3 regions of the Virgibacillus sp. L01 genome follow, and region 2 is predicted to be linked to each of the others. Evidence: riboswitches for the same ligand, from Rfam matches in the RefSeq annotation. Region 2 holds a riboswitch; each other region holds the start of a gene.
The links. A riboswitch is a leader RNA that binds a small molecule or an ion and turns the genes downstream of it on or off. The one in region 2 is predicted to bind S-adenosylmethionine.
Positions count from the first base shown of each region.

Region 1 (10,196 bases), on a different contig from region 2:
TAATTTTAACAAAGCTTTTTGTGCATGCAGGCGATTTTCCGCTTCATCAAACACTACTGAATGCGGTCCATCAATGATGCCTGCTGTAACTTCTTCTCCGCGGTGGGCAGGTAAGCAATGTAAAAAAATGAAATCCGATTTTGCGTTTTCACACAGGCTTTCGTTTACCTGATAAGGTGTAAAAATTTTATTTCGCTGATCATTTTCATCTTCGTGCCCCATACTCGACCATACATCGGTAACAATAATATCTGCATCTTTTACCACTTCATATGGATCTTCACCGTATTCTACTTTCGTATCATTTTGCTCAGCTTCTTGCTTCATTTGCTCGAGTATCTCCTGATTCGGTTCATAACCGGTTGGACAGGTAATAGCGATATCCATTCCAACTTTTACTGCACCTTCGATTAATGAATGACACATGTTGTTATTTCCATCACCGAGGAAGGCAAGTTTTAATCCTGAAAGTTTCCCCTTATGTTCATAAATGGTTAAGAGGTCAGCAAGCACCTGTGTTGGATGATGCAAGTCGGTCAATCCATTAATAACAGGGACAGTTGCATGCTGTGCATAGGATTCAACAGTGTCGTGACTGAAGGTTCGGATCATCAAGCCGTCAACATAGCGAGATAACACGTTTGCCGTATCAAAAGTTGATTCTCCGCGACTAATCTGACTGTCATTGGAACTAAGGAAGATGGCCTCTCCTCCAAGCTGAAGCATGCCTACTTCAAATGAAACTCTTGTACGGGTAGATGCCTTTTCGAAGATCATTCCAAGAACTTTTCCTTTTAAATAGGGCTCCAGTGTTCCTTCCTTTGTCTGTTTTTTTAAAGCAACAGCCTCGTCTAACAGTCCAGTTATTTCTGCTTTACTTAACTGGTTTAACGTTAAAAAATCCTTTTCCTTTAATTGCGGTTTTGAAATTGTGCTGGCCACTAAAATCAAATCCTTTCCGGTTCATTATTAGATTATGTATCATTATACATAGTTGTGTATAAAAATACAACAGTTATTTTACAAAATTATTAATTTTTTTGATAAACTTGAATTAATCAAATATATGATGAGGTGAAGAGTGAATGGGAAGTGGCTTATATGAATGGGGGAACAGAGAAAATACGACATTGGTGTTTCTTCATGGAATGGGGAGCACGGGGTTAAGCTTTGGAGAATTGGCACAGTATTTAACTGACTATCATGTCGTTTCATTTGATCTTGTCAGGAATGGAAGAGATAAGTCTTTGTCAGAGGAAAAAGCGTTCTGGCCATCTTGTATGGCAGAAGAGGTTGAGAAAGTCGTTAAGGGCTTAGGGAAGTCGGAAATTTACCTTGGCAGATAAGAAAGTATAACTACTTTCTTACTGCATAAGTACAACTAAGGCAATTCGCCCAAAGGCTTGGCGAATGCCAAGTTTTCTAATCGGGCATTCATGGGGGGCACATCTTTCTTTGTATTATACGAAAGGCTATCCGAAGCAAGTTAAGGGTGTGATTTTGCTTGATGGGGGTTATATACAGGAAATAAAGAGTGACACGTTGGAGGATGAGCTTGTAAGTATAGAGAAATTCCATAATAGTGTTCGCTTTTCTTCGTGGGAGGCATTTATACAATCAGAGAAGAGTGAGATGTCAAGATGGTCACCTGAGATTGAGGCAGCAGCCAAGTCGCAGGTTACGGAGGTAAACGGAGAAATCCGGTTAGCTCTACCAGTTTCTGATGCGAAAGCAATTGTAAAAGGAATTTATGCCGAGCCAACAAGTAAGATTCTGCAACAGATTATATGTCCGGTACTGTTGTTCAGAAGTACGCTTCCGAAAGAAATGGAAGGTTTTCGGCAACAGCAAGCTAACCACTTTTTAGAAAACACACCGGATGTACAGGTTCGTCCGATACCCAATACAACGCATAATATTTATGTTGATGCTCCTGGTGAAGTGTCCAAGACTATTAAAGAATGGATTCAACATAAGTCTGACTAGACATGTAGGCGTCGTGTAGCGTGATTTCTTCCCCATTCTGATTAAATTTGTCGTTATCTTCATTATAAAAATAATCCATAATTAATAGATAAACCATTGAAGCGATGAACAAAAATAGTAGAATAATAGCGGTCCAAGCTACGGAGGTTGTAAAAATCTTGAAAAACCTTGAGTCTTTCATTAGTTTTAATAAATGCATATTACGTCCCTCAATTCAGGTTCTTATTTAATCCTATCAAATAATAGTTGATGAACGAAATGTTTTTGTTTTTTTTACGGTAATAAAAAACTGTTAGGGGAGAAATGATAAAAATGAATCAAACGAAAATTGGAATTGATGCTGGCGGCACACTTGTAAAAGTAGCCTATTGGGAAAATGATAATATTGTCTATCAAACATTCCCTTCACAAGCTATTGGCGATGCTATCTCATGGCTATATAATACCTTTAAGAATCCCGCTGTTTGTATCACTGGCGGGAAAAGCCAGTTATTTGCGGAAAAACTGACAGCTCCTGCTGAAATGGTGGTTGAATTTGACGCAACTAACCGTGGGATACAGTTTTTGGCTGATCAGCAACGATATGCAATCGAGAATAATTTTATGTTTGTAAACGTTGGTACTGGGACATCAATTCACCTTGTTAGTGATAGGGAACAACAGCGGATTGGAGGATCTGGTATTGGCGGTGGAACTTTAATCGGACTTGGCTACTTATTAACCGGAGTTGAGGATTATGCATGGATGGTACAGTTAGCTAGTAACGGTGACAGGGGCAACGCTGACCTTAAAGTGAAGGATATCTTCGAGGGGGCGCTATCGCCAATATCCGGAGACTTGACTGCCAGCAACTTTGGGAAAAAGGAGTCAATGATAGCGCAGCCCCCCTCAAATGCAGACAAGTTGGCAGCAGTAATTGGGATGATAGGTGAAGTAATCGTTACGATAAGCTTGCAAATGGCAGCCCAACATAACGTCGACTTCATCGTTTATATCGGTTCGTCGTTTCGGTCAAATCCTCTTCTGCAGGATATTATTGAAGAATACACTAGACTGGCAGGAACAGAGCCAGTGTTTCTGGGAAATGGTGAATATAGTGGAGCTATTGGAGCCTTGTTATCACCTGATTGAAAAAGAGCTTGGATCGTCGTCCAAGCTCTTGTATATAACTATTATTGATTACCCAGATACTGTTCCAGCGTAGTATTATTGCTGTCAATGTATTTGGCGGCTTTCTTGCCGACGTAACGAAGGTGCCAAGGTTCGTATTGATAACCGGTGATACTAGTTTTACCTTTTGGGTAGCGGATGATAAAACCGTACTCACTAGCATGTTGTTTAACCCATTGCCCTTCATCGGTATTTGCGAATTTTGTATTCAGACGGTAATTGATATCAGCGCTTGTGACATCCATTGTCAGTCCTGTTTGATGCTCACTTTCCCCGGCTTGTGCACTAAATTGGTTTGCTGCTTCGCGCCCGTGCTCACGAGCATTTGCCGCGAAAATTGCTTCTTGCCTATCGTATGAACGGTAACCAGACTGAGCGAAAAGGTCAACCCCTGCCTTATCTCCAGCATTAAACATATTCTCAAGTGCATTTGCTGCTACTTGTCGCATTTGTTTTTTGGGCAAGTCTTCTGTAAATGGAAACCTTACATTTGGATTAACGAGATTACCTGGGACATAGTCTGCTGGTAATTGGTTATTTTTATTAACCAAAGCAAGAATACTTGATGGGTTAGATACTATATTACTATTGTTTTCATTGTTGTCTTGCTTTTCTTTAGTATCGTTATTTTTTTCCAGACCAGTGCCCGGATCTATTTCTAATTCACCATCTATTGCTTTTTGTATATATTCACGTGTACCCTCCCCGTAAATACCGTCAATTTTCAAGGCAGATACCTGCGCTTGAAAATCTTTTATCGCCCAGACAGTGGTCCATCCTAGATCGCCATCAACTGTCAACGAATAACCTAATCGGTTTAGGGCTTCCTGCATCATACTAACTTTTTCGCCATTATCTCCATGTGATAATGTTCCGACAGGCAGGAGTCTTTCTTCAGTACTGCCATCATCTTCAATTTTCTGTTTTTCGGAAGAATCATCCTGTTCTTCTGATGAGTCATCTGACGAGTTATTATTTTTCTTATCATCTTTTTCTGGTTGGTTTTTTGTTTCTTTATCAGACTTGTTATCTCTCGGGGATTCATCCGACTTTTCTTTATCTTCCGTTACATTTTCCTGATTAGATTCATCCTGATCACTTGCAGATTCAGGCGAATCACCCTGGCTACAGGCCGTTAAAAATAGACATAACAATGATATAATAATTACTAATAACGCTTTTTTGTTAGACATGTAAATCTCCCCTATTACTTTTTTAACCCTTCATTTATATAGACGATATAAAAAGCTAAAACATTCATTATTTCCATAGAAAAGAACAGAAGAAATAAGAATTATCTATCTCTCCTGTTCCAATTTTTTAAAATACATAATGATTCCCCAGCATATTATGCCTAAAAGCCAGTAAATGGGGAATGAATAAATATGTTTCCAGTATATTGCTTTGTAAAGGCCTAGCCATACCATAATCGGCTCAGCAGCAAAGGCTAAAAAAGCAGCTAGCAGTCCTGAAAATATGAGGAATTTTTTAAAATTGTCACTCCACAGCTGATAACAAAACATATAGGAAATGATTACAACACCAACATCATAAGGATATAATTGCGGGCGTAAATATGGTGAAAGGATGTAAGGATAAGTCCAGGCTAGGGCGTTGCTTCCAATAGAATCAAGAATAATTGCTGCAACACCATAGAATAATCCGAATGCTGTAATCTCGATAATTCTTTTCTTATTAACTAACATCCACCAGATAATCGCGGGCAGTAAGCTGAGCATAACCAAGAACCACCATCTAGGTGTTAAATATACTTTCTGATGCCAATATGCTTTAAGTGTGTCATTGAATTCTCTGTGGTCTTCAATTAATTGGGACAATGAAACATTCAATAGGCTTAATTCGTAGAGTGGGATAAGATTTTGAATGATTATCACTACCATTAAACTCACCGCAATCCGTTTTTTACTAGTTGCTTTTCTGTATGTTTTACTGCTCTTTAACCCTCTGAGTTGCTATAAACTGCAACGTAACTGCTGGAATAATCTTTATAAACTCTCGTCCCACCGTTCGGGATCGCTACGGGCGGATGCTTTCCGCGGGAAGGGCCTTCATTTAGCTACTCTGCGGTGTCTTCGGACCGTGCTTTCACACATTTATTCTATAGCGAATCATACTCCAGTCAACAGCGGAGGAAATACACGTAGACTCCTGTGGGAACTAAGGCCTAGATGAGACTTCGCACCGACGTAGGAGCAAGAAGGCTGATCAGCCGCCCTTGGTGCGCGAAGTGTATTTCCGAAGCGGTATAACAGCGCTAAACTGTTTAAAAAGTATGTCGCAGTTTATAATCACTACGGTATGATTTCATTACTTTGATAAGGCAACAAACTTTTAGAAAACAGCCTTTATAGTAGTGTAACCCAACATCGATGAATTAATGTGCTGGTGATTATGTATTGAAATATCATGAAAATTCATATATACTTTATGTAAGTGAATAGCTATCAAGAGTGATCGAGAGAACTGGCTCAACGACGTCACAGCAACCTGCAAATGTAAGGTGCTCCCACCAGCAAGGCCTATGCTTTGAGTGATAAATCGGTAGAAAACCCCTTTATGCATCCAACGCATGAAGGGGTTTTTAATATGTGAAGGAGGAATTATTATGAAACATTTTATTGTCGAAAATGGCAAAGTAACATGGATGACAAAGGAGGAGTTTGATGAACTCCCGGGGCGTCATGTGTCGGAGGTAACGAAGGATATGACGCCAGAGGAATTAGAGAGATTCAAAAAGGAACGTTATGAGAAATTTGTTAAGCCTTTGATGGAGTATAATGTTGAGAGTATAGAAAGGAAGAGAGCATCTCAGAAATCTGACTTGAATCGTGAGTGAAATTTAATAGAGGTTAGCTTTTAAGAGTCTTTAAAGGCTGCGTATATAAATTTCCGCAGCAATAGGTAAGCTGAGTAAGAGGCATATGCCTTCTACTCAATTAATCTAGGCAAATAGTTCAGGAAATTGTTTTACTACTGCAGTTGAAATGGCGTCCGACATCGTTAAAGCTTGTTCCTCAATTTCATCATATATTTGAATATCTTTCTGGTAATCCATATTTATCATAAATACTGCTTCCTGTTTTGTTAAATCTAAGTGCTGATAAAACATATCTCTAACACCCTTCTCGGACAAATAAGGATTTACACTGCTCCAGAACCTGGCAATCTCATCTGCATTAGCGTACCATTTTTGTTCAGCGGCCATTGCTGCTTGCTGATCACCTGCTACTGCAGCTTTAACAAGGTCAGCGGCAAATAAGAGATGTTCTTTTATCAAATTAGCGTATATATCAGCTAGACGGTCACCATAGCAGGGTCTGATTGCATCCCCCATGTCTGTAGCATTTTGCAGAAGACGTGCGATAACAAATTCCACATCCGGTAGATTAAACGTCAAACTGATAATTGTCATTCTGGTCCAAGCAACATGCTCTTCCCAAAGTTTACGATTACTGCTTCTAAATTCGAATTCTGCTTGACTGATACAATCATCCTGCCTGAAAGTGGATTGTTTCACTGGAATAAGCAGGCGTTTCCCCACTCGAAGATTGTACGGGTCTATCCCGGGATTATCTTTGAAAATCTGTTCTGCTGGTGTACGGAATCGCTCAGCCAGCAACCCGAGATGATCACCTGGCTGAACAGTGTAATAAAATTCTCTATTCATGTTGGTCTTTCACTCCTCCGTTTTGAATATCGTAACAGCCTATTCACAGACAGAGGAATGGGTGAGTGTCATTGGAGTCCATTAATGGTATAATAATTCTGAAAATAATTATAAGAAGGGGAGTCACAGGAATGTTTAAAAAATTAGCTTCAGATGCACTGGGTTTATCCGATATTGGCAGGATTATTGGCCCCGAGGACTATGATAAGACAGACGCGGATGATTACGTCCGACACGAAGATGATGAAAAAATCTACTTCCTTATTAAGACAAAAGCAGATGAATATTGCTTCACCAACCTGGCACTAATTCATGTGAATGGGGAAAATGCTGCTTCTTCTAAACGAACGCTAAATCGTTATCCATACTCACAATACAAGATATCAGATGTATCCCTTGAGACAGCAGGGAAAATCGATTTGGATATCGAAATTAAATTTACGTTAGGAAAAGAACCGCTAAGCATTGATGTGCATAAAGACGAGATTGTTAAATTAAAAGATTTATATAAGGCGTTATTATTTATAGCTGAAACAACCCACGAAAATGCAATTATTACAGAAATGGCTGGGGAGAGCTTAAATAAAGCCGTGACAGTACTGCAACACTCAAGAACTTCTGAAACGAAACTTGCAGAACAGTATAAAGAGTTAACGGAGTTTGGATTCGACTGGCTGAAATCAATTCGTGAAGAATATCATGAGAAAGACTTCGGAGACGTTTTTGAGAAGTATATTAATAACTAGAGGTTGAGTGGAGCACTGTTCCGTCTTTCTTTTAGCTAAATGAGATGAGAATGTAAGTCAACAGAGAACTATCAAATAAAACAAAATGAGCGGCCGCCATAATAGCGGTCGCTCATTATTGATTCAGCTTCCTGTTTCCCGATATCCAGTATTTGCTTTTACCTTAACTTCAGCGTATCGTTTCGCACTGGTGTCTTTAGAGAATATAGTACCAAGGTAGCCTCCAAGGAAACCTAGTGGAACTGAAACAAGTGCAGGGTTTGAAATAGGGAAGATTGGATCCCCGACAAATAATGCTGCACCCTCTACCGGCGAAAACACACTTGGACTAATGGACACAAGGATTAACGCTGAGAACAAACCTGTTAACATTGCTGTAACGGCACCAGCTGTATTAAACTTCTTCCAGTATACCGTATAAAGAATGACTGGAAGGTTTGCACTTGCTGCAATACAGAAGGCTAGCGAAACAAGGAATGCCACGTTTAAGTATTGCGCAAATAATGCCAGAATAATTGCAAGCACAGATACTGCCAAAGAAGCATAACGTGCTGCCCGCATTTGCTGTAAATCAGACGCTTTTCCTTTTTTAATAATTTGTCCATATAAATCATGGGCGAATGCTGATGCACCTGATAGGACCAAACCGGCAACTACTGCCAGAATGGTGGCAAAAGCAACTGCAGATATGAATGCGAACAGGATTTCTCCGCCTAATGCTTCGGCCAGCAGTGGTGCCGCCATGTTACCGCCAGGATTCGCTGCAAGAATATTTGATTCGCCAACAAATGCAGCTGCACCAAACCCAAGGAATAAAGTCAGTACATAAAATATACCGATTACCCATGTTGCGGTAATTACAGAACTTCTTGCTGTTTTAGCATCTTTAACCGTGAAGAAACGCATAAGTATATGTGGTAAACCAGCCGTTCCAAGTACTAACGCAATCATTAGGGAAATGGTTCCCAGTGGGTTTGTATACTTGAGACCTGGCTTCAGATAATCTGCTCCATTACTCGTAACAGTTTTAACATCATTGAACATATCGACAATGTTAAAGTTAAACTTCAATAAAACAAGGAACGAAATAATGACCATTCCAGCCATAAGCAGAACAGCTTTTACGATTTGAACCCAACTGGTGGCAATCATTCCACCAAATAATACATAGATTGTCATCATAACACCAACAATCAGAACAGCTATCCAATAAGGTATGTCAAATAATAGCTGGATAAGGGCTCCTGCTCCAACAAGTTGTGCAATCATATAAAAGACAGAGATTGTTATCGTGTTAAGGGCTGCAGCTCCCCTGACTTTCTTTTCATCGAACCGTGCCTTAAGCATATCTGCAAGTGTATATTTTCCAAGATTCCGAAGCGGCTCTGCCACTAAGAATAGAACAACCAAATAGGCAATAAGGAAACCGATACTATAAAAGAACCCATCAAAGCCATATAATGCGATTGCGCCGGCAATTCCAAGGAAGGAAGCGGCTGATAAATAGTCACCTGCTATTGCAATCCCATTTTGCCAACCCTTCAATCCGCCGCCAGCTGTATAAAAGTCAGTAGTTGACTTGGTATTTTTAGCAGCATAGTACGTAATAATGAGTGTTAGTACGACAATAGCAAGAAAAAGAATTACGACAGTTGCATTCATCAGCTATTACCTCCTTTGTTGTTAATTTGCTCGTCAATGATTTCATCTGTCAGCCTGTCAAAGAATGCTGCTTTTTTTACATAGATCGTACAAAGAACCCACGTCATAACAAATTGCGCAAAGGCAAATATCCAAACCCATGAAATATCACCGATCACCGGTGTGTTCAGGAAAGTTGTATAGGATGTTAGAACGGGAAGTAAAAAATAAAAGACAAGGAAAAATATAGTTAAGGGAACGATGAACTTTTTCCTGTCGTTCATTAAACGTTGAAACTTCTCACTTTGCTCTATTTTCACAAAATCGATCTTGCCATCTGTCTGATCATCTGCCTTATAGTCGCTTACATTACTCATAATCACACTCCTCATCTGTAGTTAGAGAGGCTTTAGCTTCCCCGTGGAAACCTCTCCTGATTTTAAAACTATTCTTCCATTGTTGACAGGTCGCCGGTTGGAAGACCAAGATCCCATGCTTTTAAAACGCGACGCATTATTTTTCCGCTTCGAGTTTTTGGTAAAAAGTCGCGAATTTCAATTTCCCTTATTTACCTTGGATCTGCATGGGCTGCTAATCCTTTCTAACGAACAGCCTGCCAACTGATTAGCCGACTTGAATCACCTCCGCATTTATCTGAAAGCGCTTACTAAACAGTATAAATGACCGGAGTATTTTGGAGAGCAAAATTGTATCAATTGTAACTATTTGAGTCTGAATAGTCTAAAATCAATCATCAGTGGTTATTGTTTAAATACATCTAGAAGTACTTTTCTTGCTGAGCGACTTACAGGTAATGATGTGCCGTTTTTATCGTTAAGTGTTACATTACTCGACCCGTTAAACCATGGCGTAATTTCCCGGACGTGATTCAGGTTTACTAAATAGCTTCGATGTGTCCGAAAGAAAGAAAGTCCATGCAATTTTTCCTCCAATTCCTGTAATGT
Region 1 is NZ_JBQQCP010000001.1:1,079,390-1,089,585, reverse strand. It holds gene argF (ornithine carbamoyltransferase) at 1-948, opposite strand, end outside; gene ACTWQM_RS05010 (alpha/beta fold hydrolase) at 1,086-1,346, shown strand; gene ACTWQM_RS05005 (alpha/beta fold hydrolase) at 1,372-1,986, shown strand; gene ACTWQM_RS05000 (hypothetical protein) at 1,955-2,185, opposite strand; gene coaW (type II pantothenate kinase) at 2,299-3,117, shown strand; gene ACTWQM_RS04990 (D-alanyl-D-alanine carboxypeptidase family protein) at 3,159-4,349, opposite strand; gene ACTWQM_RS04985 (CBO0543 family protein) at 4,455-5,057, opposite strand; SAM riboswitch class I at 5,616-5,717, shown strand; gene ACTWQM_RS04980 (hypothetical protein) at 5,783-6,013, shown strand; gene ACTWQM_RS04975 (LysM peptidoglycan-binding domain-containing protein) at 6,119-6,844, opposite strand; gene ACTWQM_RS04970 (PH domain-containing protein) at 6,976-7,590, shown strand; gene ACTWQM_RS04965 (solute symporter family protein) at 7,714-9,252, opposite strand; gene ACTWQM_RS04960 (DUF485 domain-containing protein) at 9,252-9,608, opposite strand; gene ACTWQM_RS04955 (LytR/AlgR family response regulator transcription factor) at 9,993-10,196, opposite strand, start outside.
Region 1: another riboswitch for S-adenosylmethionine. It lies ahead of ACTWQM_RS04980 (hypothetical protein); the one in region 2 lies ahead of ACTWQM_RS18130 (methionine biosynthesis PLP-dependent protein).

Region 2 (10,196 bases):
TGGCGAAAATATGGGTTTATTGGTTTTAGTTGATAAGGAAGACAGATCTTTAGTTGGACACGCAGGTTTAGTGCCACAAACGATTGAAGGTAATAAGGAAATAGAAATTGGTTACTGGATATCTCGTAAGCATTGGGGAAAAGGGTATGCAACCGAATCAGCTAAGACACTTTTGGAATATGGAATTAAACTACTTGATAGACAAAGGTATATTGCATTGATTCAGCCTGATAATGTGGTTTCTATAAAAATCGCCAAAAAGATAGGAATGGAATTAGATAAAAACATTGTATTAGGCGAACAAGATGTACAAGTATATTCCACTGTATAATCTAAGGAGCAGTAAACTGATAAGGGGAAGGAGAGATAAGTTGACTAATATTAAAAACATTGGACGCTTGTGCCCAGTCGATAAGAATGGTTATATATTAAATGATGCAAGTTTTGAGAAGATTATACCTGATTTTAAAGGGCTGATTGAGGAAGTGACAGAATACTACCAAGTTCATTTGGGGTCAGATGTACATAGTATATATATAAGAGGTTCCGTTCCTCGTGGGTTGGGGATAAGTGGTGTTTCGGACTTAGATACAATAGCAGTTACGAATAAATCTGTTAATGAAATAGATTTAAGATGGGTCGACAGGGCTGAAAAAAAACTAAACAAAAATTTCAGTTGTGTAAATGGGGTTGAATTTAGTTTCTATCACATTGACGACATATTAGAAACGACTACGTTTGCTATCATTCCTTTTATGATTAAGACCCATAGTGTATGTGTATATGGGGAAGATCTTAGTGCTCATTTACCTAATTATAAAGCGGATAAAACACTTGGTAACGAACATCTTGTTAACTTAAAGAACCAAATTGAACAAGCAAAAGAAGATCTTGATGGGAATGACGATCTTGAAGATATATTAGATTGTTGCGTCTGGATTATGAAAATCATAGTTAGGGCAGGACTTGCACTTGTAATAGTGAAAGAAAATCAATATACAAGAGACTTATTCTCAGCATATAAGTTATTTTCTGAATATTACCCAGAGAAGGAATCCGAAATGAAACAAGCACTACACTATGCTATTAACCCGGTAGGAAATGTATATAAATTAATTGTTTTTTTAGATGATATGGGAAATTGGATGATAAGTGAATCAGAACAATGGTTGCAGGTTCATAACCCTAAAAAGGTGAATAAAATGGAGTTAACTTTTAGAAAAACCTAAAAGGGATAAAGGAAGAGGATGTTGAAAATATAAGGGGGATTAATTATATTGGTTTGCTTAAAGTTGGCAGCCTCGTGCTTGGATTAATTGCTTAGTTACTTCCAGCTATTAATCTCATGCGATATAATAAAGGTGACCATAGGAATTGGGTTGTTCTCTCGGTGATGAGCATCAGTGCTTGTGCTATTTCCCTATGTTTCCAGATTTTCTATACTAATCATTTAGTAAAAATTGAGGATGGGTCTGCTCTTATGGAAACAATAGGTGCTTGGCGTTCGTCTCAGCAGTTCTTCTTGTCGTGACCATAGTATTACATGCCATTACTCTTTTCGTATATCGTGATAGAACAGCAGAGTAGGATGTCAAAATTGTATAGATTGGTCTGTTCTATTTTTAAAGAAGATTCTGTATAGTTGGAACCTTTTTCCCTTGCCCTTCGTAGGAAATAAGAGAAGGAGGGGGTATGTGTGAAGAAGGTTATTGTTTTTTCATTTTTGTCTTCTATCGTTATCGGATTAATTATATGGGCTGCTAGTGTAATCATTTCTTTTTCATATAGTGAATGGAGTTTTTTAATTGGTCTGGGGATAACGATTATAATTTACTTTTTTAACAGTAGTGGAGGGGCATTATCAAAAGCAGCAACTTTTGAAGCAAGTGAGTCAAGCTGGAAAATTCAAAAAAGCGAAGAGATGAAAATAGACGTGGGTGTCGTATTTTATGGTTCGCTTCTATATACTGTTTTTAGTTTAGTCTTGATGGTTATTAAGTATTTTTAGAAAGGATGAGTTTTTTTGAAGCAAGCTTTACTGGTAATTGATGCTCAACAGGATTTGATGGAAGGCAGTAGTGTGGAACAGGAAGTTTTTGATAAGGAGAAAGTCGTTAATAACATTAATGCTGTTATTGAAAAGGCCATAGCGAAGGGTGTTTCCGTTGTTTTTATAAGAGACTTAGATGTTTCAAATGGAGAAGGTCCTGGATTTCAAATACATAAAAATATTAAAGTGCCATCCGCTGCTGATGTATTTGATAAAGCCGCTACAAATTCATTTTACGGCACACCATTACTCAACCATTTAAATGAGAATAACGTAGAGCATCTTGTAATAATGGGATGTAAGACGGAACATTGTATCGATACGGCTGTCAGGACAGCGACGTTCAATCATTTTGACGTTACTTTAGTTGGAGATGGACATTCTACCTCTGACTCCGATAACTTAACTGCACAACAGATAATCCTTCATCACAATGAAACGCTTCATGGTCATGATAATGTAGACAATTTCTCAATTGTTAGAAATACAGAAGAGGATTTATTTAACCCTACTCACGATAAATACCGGTAATGAAAAAAGGGGGAGATTAGGTTGTTGAAAAATCTGGGTATTGGTTTAATTTTTACCATTATTGCTCTGATGATTGGCGTTTTCACTGGTGACTGGAACTTATTTTTTAAACTTATAGTTGCAGCAGCAGTTATTCCTTTAGTATTATCAGGTTTGTTAACAGGAGCTTTTGTTGATGGTGACAGAAATAGAGCTAATTATCATACCGAGACCAAAAAAGACAGAAAGGACAAAAACAAATGGGTTACAAAGTTACTAATAATTGGTGTCCCTAACTTTAGCTTATTAATCATTTTAATTATACTTGGTTTCTAGTCGACTACTGTAAGTTCGGCAAATTTTTTACAAGGAATAACGTGTCGGGGTACATATGGAGGCGGACTATGGTTAAGTCTGTGAAAGGGCAATTTATCATATCACTATTAGTTGCAATTGGTTTTTTGATGAATTCGTTCTCTTATATTAAGTTTACTGGTGAAGCAGAATTTATGTTTAATCGGAAACTTTTTTACTTCGTTATGATTATCTCGGTCTTTAGTGCAGGTTTATTGACACAGAAGTATATCCAAACAAAAAGGAAGGATAATAATAGTCCATGCCAGGGAAGTGGGACATACAATGATGCCAGCAAAAATGGAGATGGTTAGTAGCCTATTTTTTCATAAGATTATTTCGGTCTAAAGTTTGCGGTGGTCTCTCTAACCATCCATTTCCAATCATTAATTTTGTTCCTTCTAATGCAAATTTGGAAAGATGGGAAACAAATTTCATATAATTTGCTGCCAAATCACTTCTGGCACTTGCACCTAAAGATGTACCAACCAAGGAAATGGAAAATTCATTTAAAGTTGATATAATGAACATCATAAGTTTGTCTGAAAAAGGTGAGGTAGTAGAATTAGTAATCGAATCATCTGACGTCATGGGAGCAGCAATCTCAGCATGTTCCAGAAATTCTTTAAGATCATCAATAAATTTATCCGTGTCATTTATACTTTCTCGTAAGTGTTTTCTTACCTTATCACTTTCTGCAACTTGTGAAAAACCCATAATAAGGGCTTTATATATTTGGCTTGATTCAATATTGTTTGCTATGTGTGCTACTTCAATTGCTAAGAGTGGCCGTTTAGTAAAGGAAAATGTCCCACCGACAAAACTTTCATCCTGTACATACGTAACTTTCTGTGGATAGTGGATTATTGGAGAACGAACTAAAGCTCCTTTTTCTTTCAACAGATTGTTGGTTTGGTTATATAATTCTTCAGCTTCATTTATAATTGTTTGATAAATTGTCTTTATATCCTCTCGATATGCAGTCCCTAAACACAAGCTATTTGCTATAAGTCCATTTCGCGACATACATTCCAGGTAACGAGTATAAAAAACATCTGTGAAGAGTCGGGGCGCTTTGTAAATGTCTTTATCTGTAAATCCTTGAGGAATAGCTATTTCTTCTTTATTAAAAATTTCTTCAATTTTTGGTAAATGGGATGCAGATAACTCTTTAGCAAAATCTAACGTATTTTTAATTTCCTCATCTTGTACATTTTCTAAAAAATGATCAAACACACAAATACACATACTGTCATGCATATAGGAAGTCCATAAATTTGCAACTTCACCAGCTGTTAATTTTGTATCGTGTTCCACTGTTAAGTCCTCCAATTTTTATATTTAATACTAGTATTGATTAAACGACGTTTTTATATTAATTACAAAAAATGTAAAACGCATAAAAAGTGTCGTTATCTTATTGCAGGTTGAGGAGAGAATTCCATGAGTGAGTACCGGATTGTTTCACCAGTTTGTCCGAAGTGCGAATCAAAATGTACATATGACTTCAGCCAGGAATATAAGCATTTGGATCCTGCGCCATTACAGCCTGTCACTATTGGTAATGCTAAATATCATTGCAAGGATTGCGGTTATGAATGGAAGAAATACAGAGGACGAAAAATTTATGAGCTGATTCAGGTTATTGATATACAGAGTGGTGGGTATATGGATTATGGTTCTGTTCAGAGGATGAGGATTGACCTGAAGCATAGGCGTGTTCGGAAAGCACTTTTAATCGGTGAGTTTAACGAATTTGATCAGATAGCCACTATGAGTGAGGAATGTATTGATTGGCTGCTAGCTGAATTATATAAATGCGATTTTGTTAACTGGGCGGAGGAGTATAACCATGATGGTGTTTTGGACGGTTCCTATTGGCGGTTAACTATCGAATATGATACACACTGTGAAATTAAAATAGGAAGCAATCATTATCCAAAGAAGTGGGCGAAGTTTTGTAAAGTTGTTTCAAAGGTAAGTGGGGAGGATTTTTATTAAATAGGCGCAATTCTTTTGAAAAAGAATTACGCCTAGTGTTAATTTTTATCCGACAACATGTGGATTCTTTACTTGTTGCGACGCAGTTTGTAATGCATGATCCAGGTCTGCGATTAGATCATCGACATGTTCAAGTCCGACTGAAAATCGGAATAATCCATCGGTGATCCCTCGTTTTTCTCTTTCTTGCTTTGGCATTGCAGCATGAGACATTGTTGCTGGATATGACAGAATGGTTTCTACTGCTCCAAGACTCACGGCGAATACTGGCAGGCGAATTTGTTCGACAAATGTTTTCGCTACAACTGAATCTTCTATTTCGAACGACAGGACTGCTCCTGAACCATTAGATTGGCTGTTATGGAGGTCATGCCCAGGATGATTCGGTAATCCGGGATAAAATACGTTATTAATTAATGGATGATTTGTTAAATAGGCAGCTATTTTCAGTGCTGATTCAGATGATTGCTTAAGACGGGATCCTAACGTTTTAATGCCTTGTATTAACAAATAGGAATCCTGTGCGCCTAGTATGGAGCCAAAGGAATTTTGAATAAAGGCCAACCTTTCTCCAAGCTCTTCTGTGTTTGTAACAGCTAGACCTGCAATAATATCGCTGTGGCCAGACAAAAATTTAGTCGCACTATGGAGCACAATATCCACACCAAGATTAATCGGCTTCTGGTAAAGTGGTGTCATGAAAGTGTTGTCGAGAAAAGTCAGGCAGTCATTCGCTTTGGCAATTTTTACGATGCCTTTAATGTCAGTAATGTTTAAACATGGATTTGACGGTGTTTCGATATAGATGACTTTTGTATTCGGTTTAATTGCATCGTTAACCTCAGTCAGGTTTGTCATATCTACGAATGTGTGATCAATTTTAAATTTGGTAAGTACTTCGGTTACAAATCTGTAAGTACCACCGTACACATCCGTTGAAATTAGAACATGGTCACCAGCGGAAAGCAGCATAAAGGCTGACGATATGGCAGACATTCCAGAAGCAAATGCTAAGCCGCGGGCACCTTCCTCTAATTGGGCTATTTTTTCTTCCAACGCTTGCCTTGTCGGATTTCCTGAACGGCTATAATCAAATGGTCCAAACGCATCAAAGGATTCCTGGTGATAGGTTGATGACAGATAAATCGGCACATTGACTGCACCTGTTCTCTGTTCAACGTCCAAATTTGATGGAGCATGAATTAGTTCTGTTTCTAATTGATTCTTGTTATTGCTCATTTTCCCATTCCCCCTTTTCCAAGATTGAAAATACGTTCTTCAAATCGGTAATTAGATCCTCCGCTTGTTCAATGCCAACAGAAAATCGTAATAAACGATTATCGATCCCACGGAGTGTTCGTTCTTCTTCTGGTATCTCTGCATGGGTCTGTGTTGCTGGATACGTAATAAAACTTTCAACTCCTCCAAGGCTTTCTGCAAAAGTAACCAATTCAATGTTTTCTAAGAAAGGTTCTACCCAATCTGTCTTCTTAAGGCGGAATGAAAGCATGCCGCCTTTACCTGGATACAGTACATCCGTAACCCCTGGTTCATTTGCTAAATAATCTGCTATTTTCCGTGTGTTCTCATCGTGCTGCTTCATCCTTAGAGCAAGTGTTTTGAGGCCTCTAATAATAAGCCATGAATCAAAAGGAGACAGGACTGCACCTGAAGCATTATGGATAGTTGCAAGCTTATCGCAAATTGCCTCTCCTTTTGCAACGACTAGGCCGGCGAGAACATCATTGTGTCCGCCAATAAATTTAGTAGCACTATGAACGACGATATCGGCACCAAGTTCAAGCGGCTGCTGGAAATAAGGAGTCAGAAATGTATTGTCAACAATGAGTAACAAATCATGCTTCTGTGCAAGTGCTGCATATTCTTTAATATCGATTTCCTGCATAAGCGGGTTTGTTGGTGTTTCAATAAGTAATGCTCTCGTTTTTGGTGTAATTAATTTCTCTGTCACGTCAACATCCGCAAACTCCGAATAGGTTGTCTTTATATCGTAGACATCATCGTAATGCTGAAGTAAACGGTATGTACCACCATAAATATCTTCTGGAACAATAACTTCATCACCGGAACGGAAAAGAGAAAGAACTAACTGAATAGCTGCCATTCCAGAACTGCAGGCATATCCGCTATCCCCGGCCTCCAGCTTTGCAATTCCTTCTTCCAGGATAACCCGCGTCGGATTCTTCGTACGCGTGTAGTCGTATCCAGTGGATTTGCCAATTCCTTCATGCTGGTATGCTGTTGATAAATAGATTGGCGGGTTCACTGCACCTGTTGTTTTATCACTATTATTGCCTAGTTGTGCTAAGTTGGTTTCGATACTTTTATTTGCCACAGTAATCATCCTCTTCATAAAAAAATTAGGGACCCTCCAGATAAGAAGAAGGTCCCTAATAACGCAAACAATCTTCTCATCTTCAGGTAACTTGTTACCTTTTGGATTTAGCACCGGGCCAATTATGGCGGGTTGCTGAGACATCACAGGGCCAATCCCTCCGTCTCTCTAGATAAGAAATATATGATTTTATTTGAAATACTTGATTTTTCTTACTTTAATACAAACGATTGGATAATGCAATAGGTAATTACAGAAATAACGAAAAAACTACAATTTAGCTCGGATTTGTAGTCTAATTTTTAATGAAAATGCTTGTCTTATGGTACGATAGTTATATAAATTACCTATGGGGGATGGTTATGGAAAAGTACAAGCCAGCTGGATTCTGGGTGAGATTCCTGGCAAACGCAATTGATGGTATTTTGACATATATTATAGGGGCAATTATAGCCATTATAATTAATGACGAACGTTTTTTCAGTTCACCAGGTAATGAGGCAAATACTTGGTATTCATCGCCATCCGAAGACATATCAAATCTAATTTATGTCGTTGTTTTTGTTATAATTTTCACTGCAAGTAAGTATAAAGGATCTCCAGGGAAATTAGCATGCAGGATTCAAGTACTTAATGTGGAGATGACCCAAATTAGCATGCTGAAATCAATTGGAAGATTTTTTGCGTATTTTCTCTCCGCGCTTCCACTTGGTATTGGCTTTCTAATGGCAGGATGGAATGAAGAAAAGAAAGCACTGCATGATATAGTTTGCAGTACGAGAGTTGTTTATCGAATCTAACGCCAGCGTAGTGCAATCCGCAGTTTACAGCAATCTGTGTCAGCAACTTGTGATATAAATTCCAGCCGCAAGCCATCAGGATTGTAATGAATATCGACGTCTGACGTAATGCCTGTAGAGTGAATTAATTGCTCAACCTTGGCAGTATTTGAGGTTTGAGCAGCATTCATTAGTTTTGCATCAAATTCCTGTGATTCTGCTAGTTTATTAAGAACAATGCTCGCGTCATCCATAAGTTTTTTTGTTTCATTTGCTGATTTATATAATAGGTTGGCGTCAACAGGTGGATATTGCTGGCGATCTGGCCAGTAAGTGGCGTTAGGATAATATGGTACATAATAATAACCTGGATAATTGACGTAATACATAAAAAATATCCCTCCTTGTGAAATACATCCATTTAATTATATGCAGAAGAACGTGTTTGTGGGAATGAGCGGGGGTTTGTGGAAAGGATGCTGGATAAATGACTAAAGCAATTTTGTTTGATCTTGATGATACCCTGCTTTGGGACAAAAAAAGCGTAAAAGAGGCATTTAAGGCTACTTGTGAATTGGCAAAGCAAACATATGACATTGACCCTGTTAAGCTAGAAGCGAAAGTTCGTGAAAATGCACGAGAATTATATGCATCCTATGATACATATGCATTTACACAAATGATTGGAATAAATCCGTTTGAAGGACTATGGGGTGATTTTCGGGATGAAGGGGATTCTTTTCACAAGTTGAAAGAAATTGTTCCTGAATATCGGAAAAAAGCCTGGACGAGAGGACTTCATGATTTAGGAGTTGATGATTCAGATTTGGGTTATCAGCTAGCAGAAACTTTTCCCGTGATGCGCAAGGAAAATGCGTTTGTATATGAGGATAGTTTTGCAGTACTTGATCAGCTAAAGGGTGAATACCAACTGCTGCTGTTAACAAACGGATCTCCTGAATTACAACAGACCAAACTTGATATCACGCCACAGCTCATGACCTATTTTGAGCATATAGTTATTTCTGGGGCTTTTGGAAGAGGAAAACCAGATCCGGCCATCTTTGGGCATGCGCTTGAGCTTCTTGCTGTGCAAAAGGATGAGGTTTTAATGGTTGGGGATAATTTAAGCACAGATATCCTTGGGGCAGAGCGTGCTGGAATAGACTCTGTCTGGGTTAACCGTCATCGGAAAGAACCTAGTGACGTTATACCGACATACGAAATCGGAGCATTGAAAGAGCTATTGCAATTGTTGAAACGGTGAATTAAGGGTGATGAAGTACAAACTGGAGGATTAAACGGTTATGTCGAATAGATTCCTGGACCAGTTTTATACAATTGATCCGGATTCAGGTGACTAAATAATTGAAATTAATCTAGAGAATTATGATGATATTTTTAATACGTGGGATTCCTCTGTTTATAACATTAGGGACCTTGATTCGAGTTTAAAGTCTTTTTTAGCAGTTAAGAGAGCATAAATACTTTCTTACTGCATAAGTGCAACTACGGCACTCGCCATTAAGGCTTGACGAATACCAAGTTTTCTAAGAAGAATGCTCTCACGATATCAAATCACAAAAAAATATAAAACTGAGATTTAACATGCAAAAGCAGGAAAGAAATATTGATATGGAAAAGGATATTGAAAAAGGAATTCGTAATTATTTTAATTATGTCCTGTATACGACGAAAAGAGATTTTTTCCAATATAAGAAAAAGAGTCTTTCTTTATATTGTCACTTTTTATCTGCAAATTTCCGACAACGAAAAGGTCATAAATGAATTTATTTCACTAAGCGTAACTGTAGGTGGATGGGTTTTTCTCTGGGAAGCATTTTCACTTATCTTTATTCAAAGCAGTGATTTATGGAAGAAAAGGAAGCAATATACGAGAATTTTAGCAGCACCAATAGTGTATAGGTATCACTGACACAGCTTCAACTGGGACCCGGATAATAGATCATAAGTGGAATAGTTATTTTGAAGTATAAGTTATTTGGTTTAAGGAAGTGGTTCTAATTATTTATGCAATCGTTTTGTTTGTACTAGCAGGGTTAGCTGAAATTGGTGGCGGATATTTAATTTGGTTATGGTTAAGAGAAGGTAAGCCATATTATTGGGGTGTTGGTGGTGGGATTGC
Region 2 is NZ_JBQQCP010000012.1:78,423-88,618, forward strand. It holds gene ACTWQM_RS18085 (GNAT family N-acetyltransferase) at 1-331, shown strand, start outside; gene ACTWQM_RS18090 (nucleotidyltransferase) at 372-1,229, shown strand; gene ACTWQM_RS18095 (hypothetical protein) at 1,697-2,008, shown strand; gene ACTWQM_RS18100 (isochorismatase family protein) at 2,024-2,581, shown strand; gene ACTWQM_RS18105 (DUF5316 domain-containing protein) at 2,603-2,896, shown strand; gene ACTWQM_RS18110 (hypothetical protein) at 2,965-3,228, shown strand; gene ACTWQM_RS18115 (DUF3231 family protein) at 3,233-4,231, opposite strand; gene ACTWQM_RS18120 (hypothetical protein) at 4,358-4,915, shown strand; gene metC (cystathionine beta-lyase) at 4,961-6,154, opposite strand; gene ACTWQM_RS18130 (methionine biosynthesis PLP-dependent protein) at 6,144-7,280, opposite strand; SAM riboswitch class I at 7,345-7,450, opposite strand; gene ACTWQM_RS18135 (RDD family protein) at 7,634-8,071, shown strand; gene ACTWQM_RS18140 (hypothetical protein) at 8,068-8,439, opposite strand; gene ACTWQM_RS18145 (HAD family hydrolase) at 8,538-9,317, shown strand; gene ACTWQM_RS18150 (YnfA family protein) at 10,066-10,196, shown strand, end outside.

Region 3 (10,196 bases), on a different contig from region 2:
AAACTATTGATTAAGCTAGCCATTAGCAACAAAGTAGTTGTGAAGTTTGTGAACCGTGTGAAACAGGTAGCTGAAGATGAAAGCAGCGTTAATACATAAAGATGTAAGAAGTGAATCATCAAAAGATAATCGTATACTTATTTAGTGGACGTTCCGTTATTTCTAGGCAGTTAAGAAAGTGAAAATCCTTTCTTACTGCATGAGTGTGGCACCCGCCCAAAGTCTTGGCGAATGCCAAGTTTTCTAATTTTTGCGGCTGAATAGCTGAATTCGCTGAAGTTGTCACACATTCGGCTGAAGTTTGGAATGATTCGGCTCAAGTTGTCACAAAATCGGCTCAAGTTCACAAATTCCACGCTCAAGTTCACAATTACAAATCACACCACGACAAAATTAGATATGCATCCACGAAAGAAAACGCTTGAGTTCTGGGGCCGTGAACATCATAATAATGATTGTTCTTTGTGAAATAGCGTACCTGATGTCCGCTAAAGTAAATTTAGCATTCATCGTGCTAATTTAACTCTATTTCACCCCGAGGTATTCTTCCAAGGTTAGCCCTTTTTGCATTATCTCCTCGGCGGCATCTTGACCAACATAGCGTAAATGCCATGGTTCATACTGATATTTGGTGATTTCTTTCTTTTCTTTAGGGTACCGAATGATAAAACCGTACTCTGCAGCATGCTGTTGTACCCATTTTCCTTCGTCCGTTTCACCAAATTCGACTGTTAATTTATATCCAATATCGGGACTAGTTATATCCATTGTTAAACCAGATTGGTGCTCACTTTCTCCAGGCCTTGCACTAAAGGTATTGGCAGCTTCTTCGCCGTGCTGTGCAACGTTTGAGGCAAATATGGCATCCTGTCTATCATAAGATCGATATCCTGATTGGGCGAATAAATCAATCCCGGCATCATCTCCTGCCTGAAACATTTCTTCTAGCGCACCTGCTGCAACCTCTCGCATTTGCATTTTAGGCAGAGATTCAGTGAAAGGGAATCGCACATCTGGTTTTACTAGATTACGAGGAACAAAATTTGCAGGTAATGCATGTTTCTTGTTTACTAGTGTTAGAATTTCATGCGGATTGCTGATGGTACTCTTATCATTATCTGGTTTTGCCAGTCCCGCTGCTGGTTCTACCGATAATTCGTTTTCAATCGCATTACTTAGAGCCTCTTTTGTAGCTTTATTATAAATCCCTGAGACAGCCATGCCTTCCTGTTGCATTTGAAAATCTGTAACTGCCCAGGTTGTCATAGCATTAAACTCACCATCAACGGTTAGTGAGTAGCCTACTTTATTTAGAATTTCCTGCAGGGACTGAACGGATTCACCTTGGTCTGTTTTATGCAAAGTCGTCTCTGGCAGCGTTACATCTTCCTCTGGTTGTTCTTTCATATCCTGACCATCTTTTTCACTAGTTGGTGCTGAGTTGGAATCTTGGTCTTTAGGTTCTTGATTGTTGCATGCAACTGCTAGAAATAATAGTGCCATCAGTACAAAAGCGACTGATAATTCTTTTTTGAGCATTCATGTTCTCTCCCTGGTTATCTCTCTACCTACTAATCGTACATTAACCTGAATAAGTGTCATTGATAGAGGAATATATTTTTTAATTTCTTAAATGCCTCTTTTCGAGCTTCTTGTTCGATTGTAGTATTGAAATCATAGTTTTTCTTTAATCCATTAAATATCATAACACTTGATGTTTTTGGCCGTCTACATGAATTGGTTTTTCCATCATTGTATGAATATTGCTTTATTATTAGAGTACGTCTATTTTACAAGATTTGCGAAACAGCTTTGATTAAAGGCTCTGGGGAAAAACACAATTATTTCGCCTCTCTCATAGTTATATTGAAGTGAATATGACTGGAGGGAACAGGTGTGACTACTATGACAAGCATGCCAAAGCATGTTGAACCCAATTATAATTTGATAACATTTTTACTTTTTTGGTGTGCATTGATTGTTGTCTCAAGTGTGTATGTGACGACTCCTCTTATTGGTGTGTTTGCAAAGGAGTTTCAAGTGACCCAGACAACCGCTGCCTGGACGGGAAGTATATTTTCATTGTTTTATGCGGTGGGGTTTTTAGTTTTGGGTCCATTAGCTGATCGTTATGGACGAAAACAAATGATTGCATTCGGTTTGGGTGTTCTTTCATTGGTTACCTTTGCGGTCGGGTTCACGAACCATCTCCTGTGGCTAATAATACTTAGAGGATTACAAGGGTTTATCTCAGCTGCATTTGCTCCAGCTGCCTTAGCTTACGTGTTTGATGTATATCCAAAACGTAAGCTAGTTACAACAATTGGTTTTACTAGCTTTGGATTTTTGACAGCGGGAATCTTCGGGCAGGTAGTAGCAGGATTTATTGATCAAACGTTTGATTGGCATTTTGTTTTTATATTATTTGGAGGATTATACCTAGTTAGTTTGCTTGCAGTTGCTAAAATACTGCCAACAACCAAAAGCGAAAATACTTCTATTAGTATGGCTTATCACATCGAGCAAGTGAAAAAGATCTTTGCTCAAAAAAACTTCCGTTTATGCTATGTAATTACGATCATGTTACTGCTGACTTTTATTGGTATGTATACTGTACTTGGTGATTATTTGAAAAATGCACCGTTTTATCTTGGGGATAGAGATATTCTCTATGTTCGGGCTGCAGGACTAGCTGGAATGATTCTTTCGCCATTCACCGGATTTTTGGCAAAGAAGTTAGGACTTTTGCTGATTTTAAGAGTGGGTTTAGCAGTTTCGGTAGGCGGATTAGTAATGTTAGGGGTAGACACTAATTTACCAGTAATCATTTGTATGAGTGTAGTTTATGTAGCCGGTATTTCACTAACATTTCCAGCAATTATGACGTTAATTGGTGAATGGAGTGGAAACATCAGGGCAATTGCTGCATCAATATATACGTTTATATTATTTATTGGAGCATCCCTTGGGCCGATAGTTGCCAGTGGTTTAATGCTAACGGGGAGTTACTTTATAACCTTTGGAGTTTTGGCTTTATTGTTATCGGGTGGACTGGTTGCTTCGTTTTTTATTCGCAGTTAACGTGTAAAATTCCTCGATAAGTAGGGCCATATAAGATTATAAAGCTGGATTCATTGTGTCTGAATCCAGCATTGTTTAGATATTATTTTAATTCAAATAATCTAGTGATTTCAACAATCACGTTTGTTGCTTTCTCCATGTTATCGACTGAAATATATTCAAATTTCCCGTGGTAGTTTTCACCGCCAGTGAAGATGTTTGGTGTCGGCAAGCCCATATAGGAAAGCTGTGATCCATCTGTGCCGCCGCGAACTGGTTTTACAAGGGGATCAATGTTCAAATTTATCATAGCTTCATAGGCAATATCAACAATTTCTTTTACAGGCTCAATTTTTTCGCGCATGTTGTAATATTGATCAGCCATTTCCAGTTCTGCACAATTTTCGCCATAGTCTTCGTTAATGTCATTCGTAAATTTACGCATTGTTTCTTTTCTGGATTTAAAATTATCTTTGTCAAAATCACGAATGATATAAGTTACAACAGTTTTCTCGACATCACCATGAACGGAAATTAAGTGGTAAAAGCCTTCGTACTTTTCTGTATGCTCAGGTGATTCGTGTTGGGGGAATTTGCTGATGAATTCCGCTGCCAATTTTCCGGCATTAACCATTTTATTCTTAGAAGTTCCAGGGTGCACACTGTTGCCTTTAAAGGTAACTCTGGCAGCTGCAGCGTTAAAGCTCTCATACTGTAATTCTCCCAATGGGCCACCATCGACGGTATATGCATATGGAGCATTAAATCGTTCCACATCAAACTTGTTAGGGCCGCGTCCGATTTCTTCGTCAGGTGTAAAGGCAACACGTATGTCTCCATGTTTAATCTCTGGGTGATTGATTAAGTAATCCATCGCAGTCATAATCTCAGTTATTCCTGCTTTATTATCTGCACCAAGCAAGGTTGTCCCGTCTGTAGTGATCAGGGTGTGACCCTTGTAGCCTGGGAGCTCGGGGAAATCTTTAGCAGTTAAAGCAACTCCTAAATCTTTGTTCAATGTAAGGTCGTTCCCATCAAAGTTTTCCACAACTTTTGGATTCACACCTTTGCCGGTGAAATCAGTAGCAGTATCCAGATGCGCCAGGAATCCAATTGCGGGTACTACTTTATCTGAATTTGATGGCAGTGTCGCCATTACATATGCGTTGTCATCGACTGTTACATCAGTCATACCAATTGTCTTCAGCTCATCTACTAGTAAGTTAGCAAGTTGAAATTGACCTGGTGTAGACGGGGTATCTTTATTGCTTTCATCAGACTGTGTATCAATCTTCACATATCTAGTTAGGCGTTCGATTAGATCTTTTTTCATATATACATCATCTCCTATATAGCTTTATTAATTTTAGCATAAAACATCATGCGGCAGTAGTCAGAATTTAGTATTAATAATATTTTTCTGAAATTTATGTTGACTTTTTATTCTTTACGGCATAGAATAATCATCAACAATTTCATAAAAATTATCAATTTTTCTTATCTAGAGAGGTGGAGGGAAAGGCCCTAGGAAACCTCGGCAACAGGTTTAATAAATACTGTGCCAACTCCTACAGACTATAGGTCTGGAAGATAAGAAGAGCTAACAACTAGTATATTAGTGAAGCCCTCTTCTTATTTTTTGATAAGAAGGGGGTTTTTTGATGCTGTTATCTGTCCAATTCCAATATAAGCTTTTTGATTTCATGTAAAAAATAATTTTTGGTGGAGGGATAAAGTTTGAATAACAATTTAGTTACCTATAGTGATTTCAATGGAGCCCCGTTTGAAGATTGGCTTCCGACTGACGACACTAAAGGAGCATCCAGTATTATCGATTGGGCCTATGATTCATTTGGAAACTCTCTCGTGTACGCTTGTAGTTTTGGTGCTGAAGGTATTGTTTTAATTGATTTAATTTCAAAAGTAAAAGAGGATGCAGAGATTGTCTTTCTTGATACGGGGATACATTTTCAGGAAACATACGATCTTATTGAAAAGGTAAAGAAAAGGTATCCCTCGCTGCGCATTCATTTAAAAAAACCAAAATTGACGTTAGATGAGCAAGCAGAACAACATGGATCGGCACTCTGGAAACGCGAGCCCAACCAATGTTGTTACATTAGAAAGATAAAGCCGCTTGAAGAAGCGTTAAGTGGGGTTCCAGCTTGGATCTCTGGTCTACGAAGAGAACAATCAGCAAGTCGTAAGGAAACAGATTTTATTAATAAGGACGAGAAATTTAAATCTATCAAGGTATGCCCTCTAATTCATTGGACCTGGGAAGACGTTTGGGATTATATCCGACTAAACGACTTGGATTACAATGAATTACATGATCAGGGATATCCGAGTATCGGTTGTATTCCATGTACATTTTCTGTAAGTGACTCCGACGATACACGAGCAGGTAGGTGGGTAGGATTTAATAAAACAGAGTGTGGCATTCATGGTTCTGACTAATAACACTGATATCAAGTAGGCCTGGGTCAGATGATGATTTTGGAGGTCCAGAGCTATTTTTCAGAAAACAAGGCATGACAAAAATACCAATAAATTAAAAAACCATTCTTTTGTGAGGTGAATATTTTTTGCAATTACAGGTGAAAAACAGCCCATTTAATCAAGAACAAATAGAGTCTCTAAATCGCCTTTTGCCTACATTAACGGAAGCACAAAAAGCGTGGCTTAGTGGTTATATGATGGCTTCTGGACCAACTGAGTCTCAGCTGGCTGATGGTGGTGCTGATAAGAATCAACTAGGTGTCAAAGTATCATCTGAAGTGGGTCGGGCCACTTCAAGAGAAATAACGGTTCTTTTTGGATCTGAAACCGGAAATGGGCAACAACTTGCTGAGGAATTGAAGCAGAAGTTAGAAGATGATGGCCATAGGGTGACTCTCTCATCAATGGATGATTTCAAGCCTAAGGAACTAAAAAAAGTCCAAGATTTATTGATTGTGACGGCTACTCACGGAGAAGGGGATCCACCTGATAATGCCATATCTTTCAATGAATTCATAAATAGTAGAAAAGCACCTAAATTGCCAGGTCTGCGTTTTTCGGTACTTTCATTGGGAGACCAGTCCTACGAGTTCTTCTGTCAGACTGGGCAGGATCTTGATAAAAGACTGGAGGAATTAGGTGGTGAGCGGATTTACCCGCGAGTAGATTGTGATGTTGACTTTGACGATGATGCTTCAGAGTGGATAGAAGGTGTCTTACGATCGTTGCGTGATACACTTGAGGCCCAATCGGCTACTCAAACAGCCTTAACTGAAGCAGGGACAGAAGTGAAGGCGTCGTCTTATTCAAGAACAAATCCTTTTAAAGCTGAGATCTTGGATAATTTACAGCTAAATGCACGTGGGTCGAACAAAGAAACCCGCCACCTTGAATTATCGCTTGAGGGATCGGATCTGGCGTTTGAACCGGGTGATAGTCTTGGCATCTTCCCTGAAAATGATGTTGAACTGGTGGATCAGATCATCAAGACAATGAATTGGAACCATGAAGAAAGTGTACCAATAAACAAACATGGTGAAATGCTCTCTGTCCGCAATGCTTTACTTCATAATTACGAGATTACTAGATTGACAAAGCCATTACTTGAGCAAGCAGCAAAACTTTTCGGAAACAAAGAATTAAGTGAACTTATTGCTCAAGAGGAAAAACGAAAAGCTTATCTCGATGGACGCGATTTGCTTGATTTAGTTAAAGATTTCCCAACAGGGGAAGTATCGCCTGGTGAATTTATCCAAATTCTCCGTAAGATACCCGCTCGCCTCTACTCCATATCGAGTAGCTTTAAAGCGAATCCTGATGAGGTGCATCTCACCATCGGAACGGTAAGATACCAGACACACGGGCGTGACCGTACCGGGGTATGCTCTGGTCAGTGTGCAGAACGTATGGAGGCAGGAGGGTTGTTACCGGTTTATATTCACCAAAACCCGAATTTTAAATTTCCTGCCGACCAACATGCGCCTGTAATCATGATTGGTCCTGGAACAGGTGTCGCTCCATTCAGGTCTTTTCTTGAAGAACGGGAGGAATTAGGTGTTGAAGGGAAAACATGGCTATTCTTTGGCGAACAGCACTTTTCCACTGACTTTCTTTATCAGGTTGAATGGCAAAAATGGCTAAGAGAAGGGGTGTTGTCCAAGATGGACGTTGCCTTCTCCCGTGATACTGCTGAAAAGGTTTATGTACAACACCGCATGCTTGAAAATAGCCGGAATCTCTATCAATGGCTTGAAGAAGGGGCTAGCGTCTACGTTTGTGGTGATGAGAAACACATGGCACATGACGTTCATACTGCCTTTTTAACAATCATCGAACAAGAGGGTGGCATGACTAGTGAGGAAGCGGAAGAATATCTTGCCGAAATGCGTCAGCAGAAACGTTATCAGCGTGATGTTTATTAGAGAATTAGGATAGAAAGATGAAAGGAGCTTAACATGGTAAACAAAAGAATCCCAGGTAAAGAAAATAAACCAAGCGACCTTGAACGGATAAAGCAGGAGAGTAACTATCTTCGCGGAACAATAGAGGAGGGGTTGGATGATCAAATTACCGCTGCTATTTCTGATGATGATAATAAACTGCTAAAGTTCCACGGAAGCTACCAGCAGGATGACCGGGATTTACGAGATGAACGGCGTCATCGAAAGCTGGAACCAGCTTACCAATTTATGATACGCACACGTATGCCAGGTGGAGTCGCTACGCCAGAGCAATGGTTAGTCATGGATGATCTTGCCAAGAGACACGGTAATGGGACGCTGAAACTAACAACCAGGCAGACATTCCAAATGCATGGAATTTTGAAGTGGAATTTAAAGCAAACAATGCAGGAGATTAATAAAACACTTCTGGATACACTGGCCGCATGTGGCGATGTAAACAGGAATGTTATGTGCAACTCGAATCCATACCAATCAGAGGTTCATGCAGAGGTTTACGGGTGGGCTGACAAACTCAGTAATTATCTTAAGCCAAAAACGAATGCCTATCATGAGATCTGGCTTGATGAGGAAAAGGTTGTTGACAGTCGTGACCCAGAAGAAATTGAACCTATGTACGGAGCGTTTTATTTGCCGAGAAAGTTTAAAATTGGCATAGCTGTTCCTCCAACAAACGATGTGGATGTTTACTCTCAGGATCTGGGATTCATCGCAATTATAGAAGATGGACAATTGCAGGGATTCAATGTTGCAGTTGGTGGTGGCATGGGTTCGACACATGGTGACACAAACACATATCCACAGGTGGGACGCATCATCGGGTTTTGTCCGACAGAAAAGGTCATTGAAGTTTCCGAAAAGGTAATAATGATTCAGCGCGATTATGGTAATCGTTCAAACAGAAAAAACGCACGCTTCAAGTATACGGTTGATTCTTTGGGGCTCGATTGGATCACAAGTGAATTGAATAATAGATTAGGCTGGGATCTTGAAGAGGCGCGCACCTTTAACTTCGACCATAATGGTGACCGTTACGGCTGGGTGAAGGGTGACGGTAAGTGGCACCTGAATCTATTTATACAAAATGGAAGAGTTGCCGATTTCGATGACTATTCGCTTAAGACGGGTTTAAGAGAAATCGCTAAAATCCATACAGGCGATTTCCGACTTACCCCGAATCAAAATCTGATCATTGCGAATGTAACAAGCAAGAAAAAGAAGGAAATTAAAGAATTAGTCGAAAAGTATGGAATGACTGCAGGTGAAAATCATTCTGCATTACGGATGAATTCCATGGCTTGTGTAGCTTTTCCAACTTGCGCGCTGGCTATGGCCGAGTCTGAACGCTATCTTCCATCCCTGATAGATAAAATCGAGGTAATCCTGGATGAAGCTGGACTAAGCGAAAAGGAAATTGTCGTTCGTATGTCAGGGTGTCCAAATGGATGTTCACGTCCGGCATTGGCCGAAATTGCCTTTATCGGCAAAGGCCCTGGCAAATATAATATGTATCTCGGTGGTGGCTTCACTGGGGATCGCTTGAATAGTCTATACCGTGAGAATATCGCGGAGAAAGAAATACTAGAGACACTTCGCCCAATTCTGATTGAGTACGGGAAGGAACGACAGGACGGTGAGCACTTCGGTGATTTTGTGATTCGAGCCGGGTATGTCGAAGAGGTTCGTTCTGGACTGGATTTCCATTCAGCCAAAACCGATTTGTTCGAAAAAGCTAGGAAATAAATAGTATACGGAAGAGGTGAGTGCATTGAGTAAAGTTTATTTGGTAGGAGCTGGTCCCGGGGATCCAGACTTAATTACAGTAAAAGGGCTCAAAGCCATCCAGAAATCAGACGTTATCTTATACGATCGTCTAATCAATGAAGAGTTGTTGAGTCACGCTCCTGAGCATGCGGAATTAATTTATTGCGGGAAGGGTCCTAAACAGCACTCACTAACACAGGATAAGATCAACAATCTGCTGTGCACTTTTTCAAGCCAGGGTAAAGTTGTCACGAGGTTGAAAGGGGGCGATCCATTTATATTTGGCAGGGGCGGTGAAGAGGCTGAGGTACTAGTACAAAGAGAGACCCCTTTTGAAATCGTTCCAGGTATTACTTCCGGCTCAGCCGCTCCTGCCTATGCAGGCATTCCACTTACCCATCGAAATTACAGTTCATCGGTGGCGTTCGTATCAGGAGTAACTAAAAGTGGTGAAGAACTTGATAAATACTGGGAACACTTAGCTAAAGGAGTGGATACCTTGTGTGTTTACATGGGAGTTAAAAATCTTCCGGATATTTGTAATCAGCTTATCCGTCACGGTCGCAATCCGAGTACCCCAATTGCTCTTGTACATTGGGGCACGACAGACAGCCAGCAAACAATTACTGGGACTTTAGAAACCATAGTAGAGAATTCTTGCAACATAAAGAATCCGTCTATGATTATAATCGGAGAAGTTGTTCAACTAAGAGAAAAACTTCAGTGGTTTGAACAACTCAATATTAAGGGAGAAACAAAAAAACACGCAAATGTTGGATGATTTAGGAGGGTGACCATGCAAGGTATTTTATATGTAAGTCACGGCAGCAGAGTTCCAGAAGCAACTGCTGAGGCCGTTTCCTTTATTTCCTCTGTACAAGAAATAGTGGATATTTCTCTCCAGGAAAT
Region 3 is NZ_JBQQCP010000005.1:119,463-129,658, reverse strand. It holds gene ACTWQM_RS11155 (SRPBCC family protein) at 1-99, shown strand, start outside; gene ACTWQM_RS11150 (D-alanyl-D-alanine carboxypeptidase family protein) at 526-1,539, opposite strand; gene ACTWQM_RS11145 (MFS transporter) at 1,906-3,081, shown strand; gene pepT (peptidase T) at 3,164-4,393, opposite strand; SAM riboswitch class I at 4,555-4,657, shown strand; gene ACTWQM_RS11135 (phosphoadenylyl-sulfate reductase) at 4,798-5,520, shown strand; gene ACTWQM_RS11130 (assimilatory sulfite reductase (NADPH) flavoprotein subunit) at 5,649-7,484, shown strand; gene cysI (assimilatory sulfite reductase (NADPH) hemoprotein subunit) at 7,518-9,266, shown strand; gene cobA (uroporphyrinogen-III C-methyltransferase) at 9,292-10,068, shown strand; gene ACTWQM_RS11115 (sirohydrochlorin chelatase) at 10,084-10,196, shown strand, end outside.
Region 3: another riboswitch for S-adenosylmethionine. It lies ahead of ACTWQM_RS11135 (phosphoadenylyl-sulfate reductase); the one in region 2 lies ahead of ACTWQM_RS18130 (methionine biosynthesis PLP-dependent protein).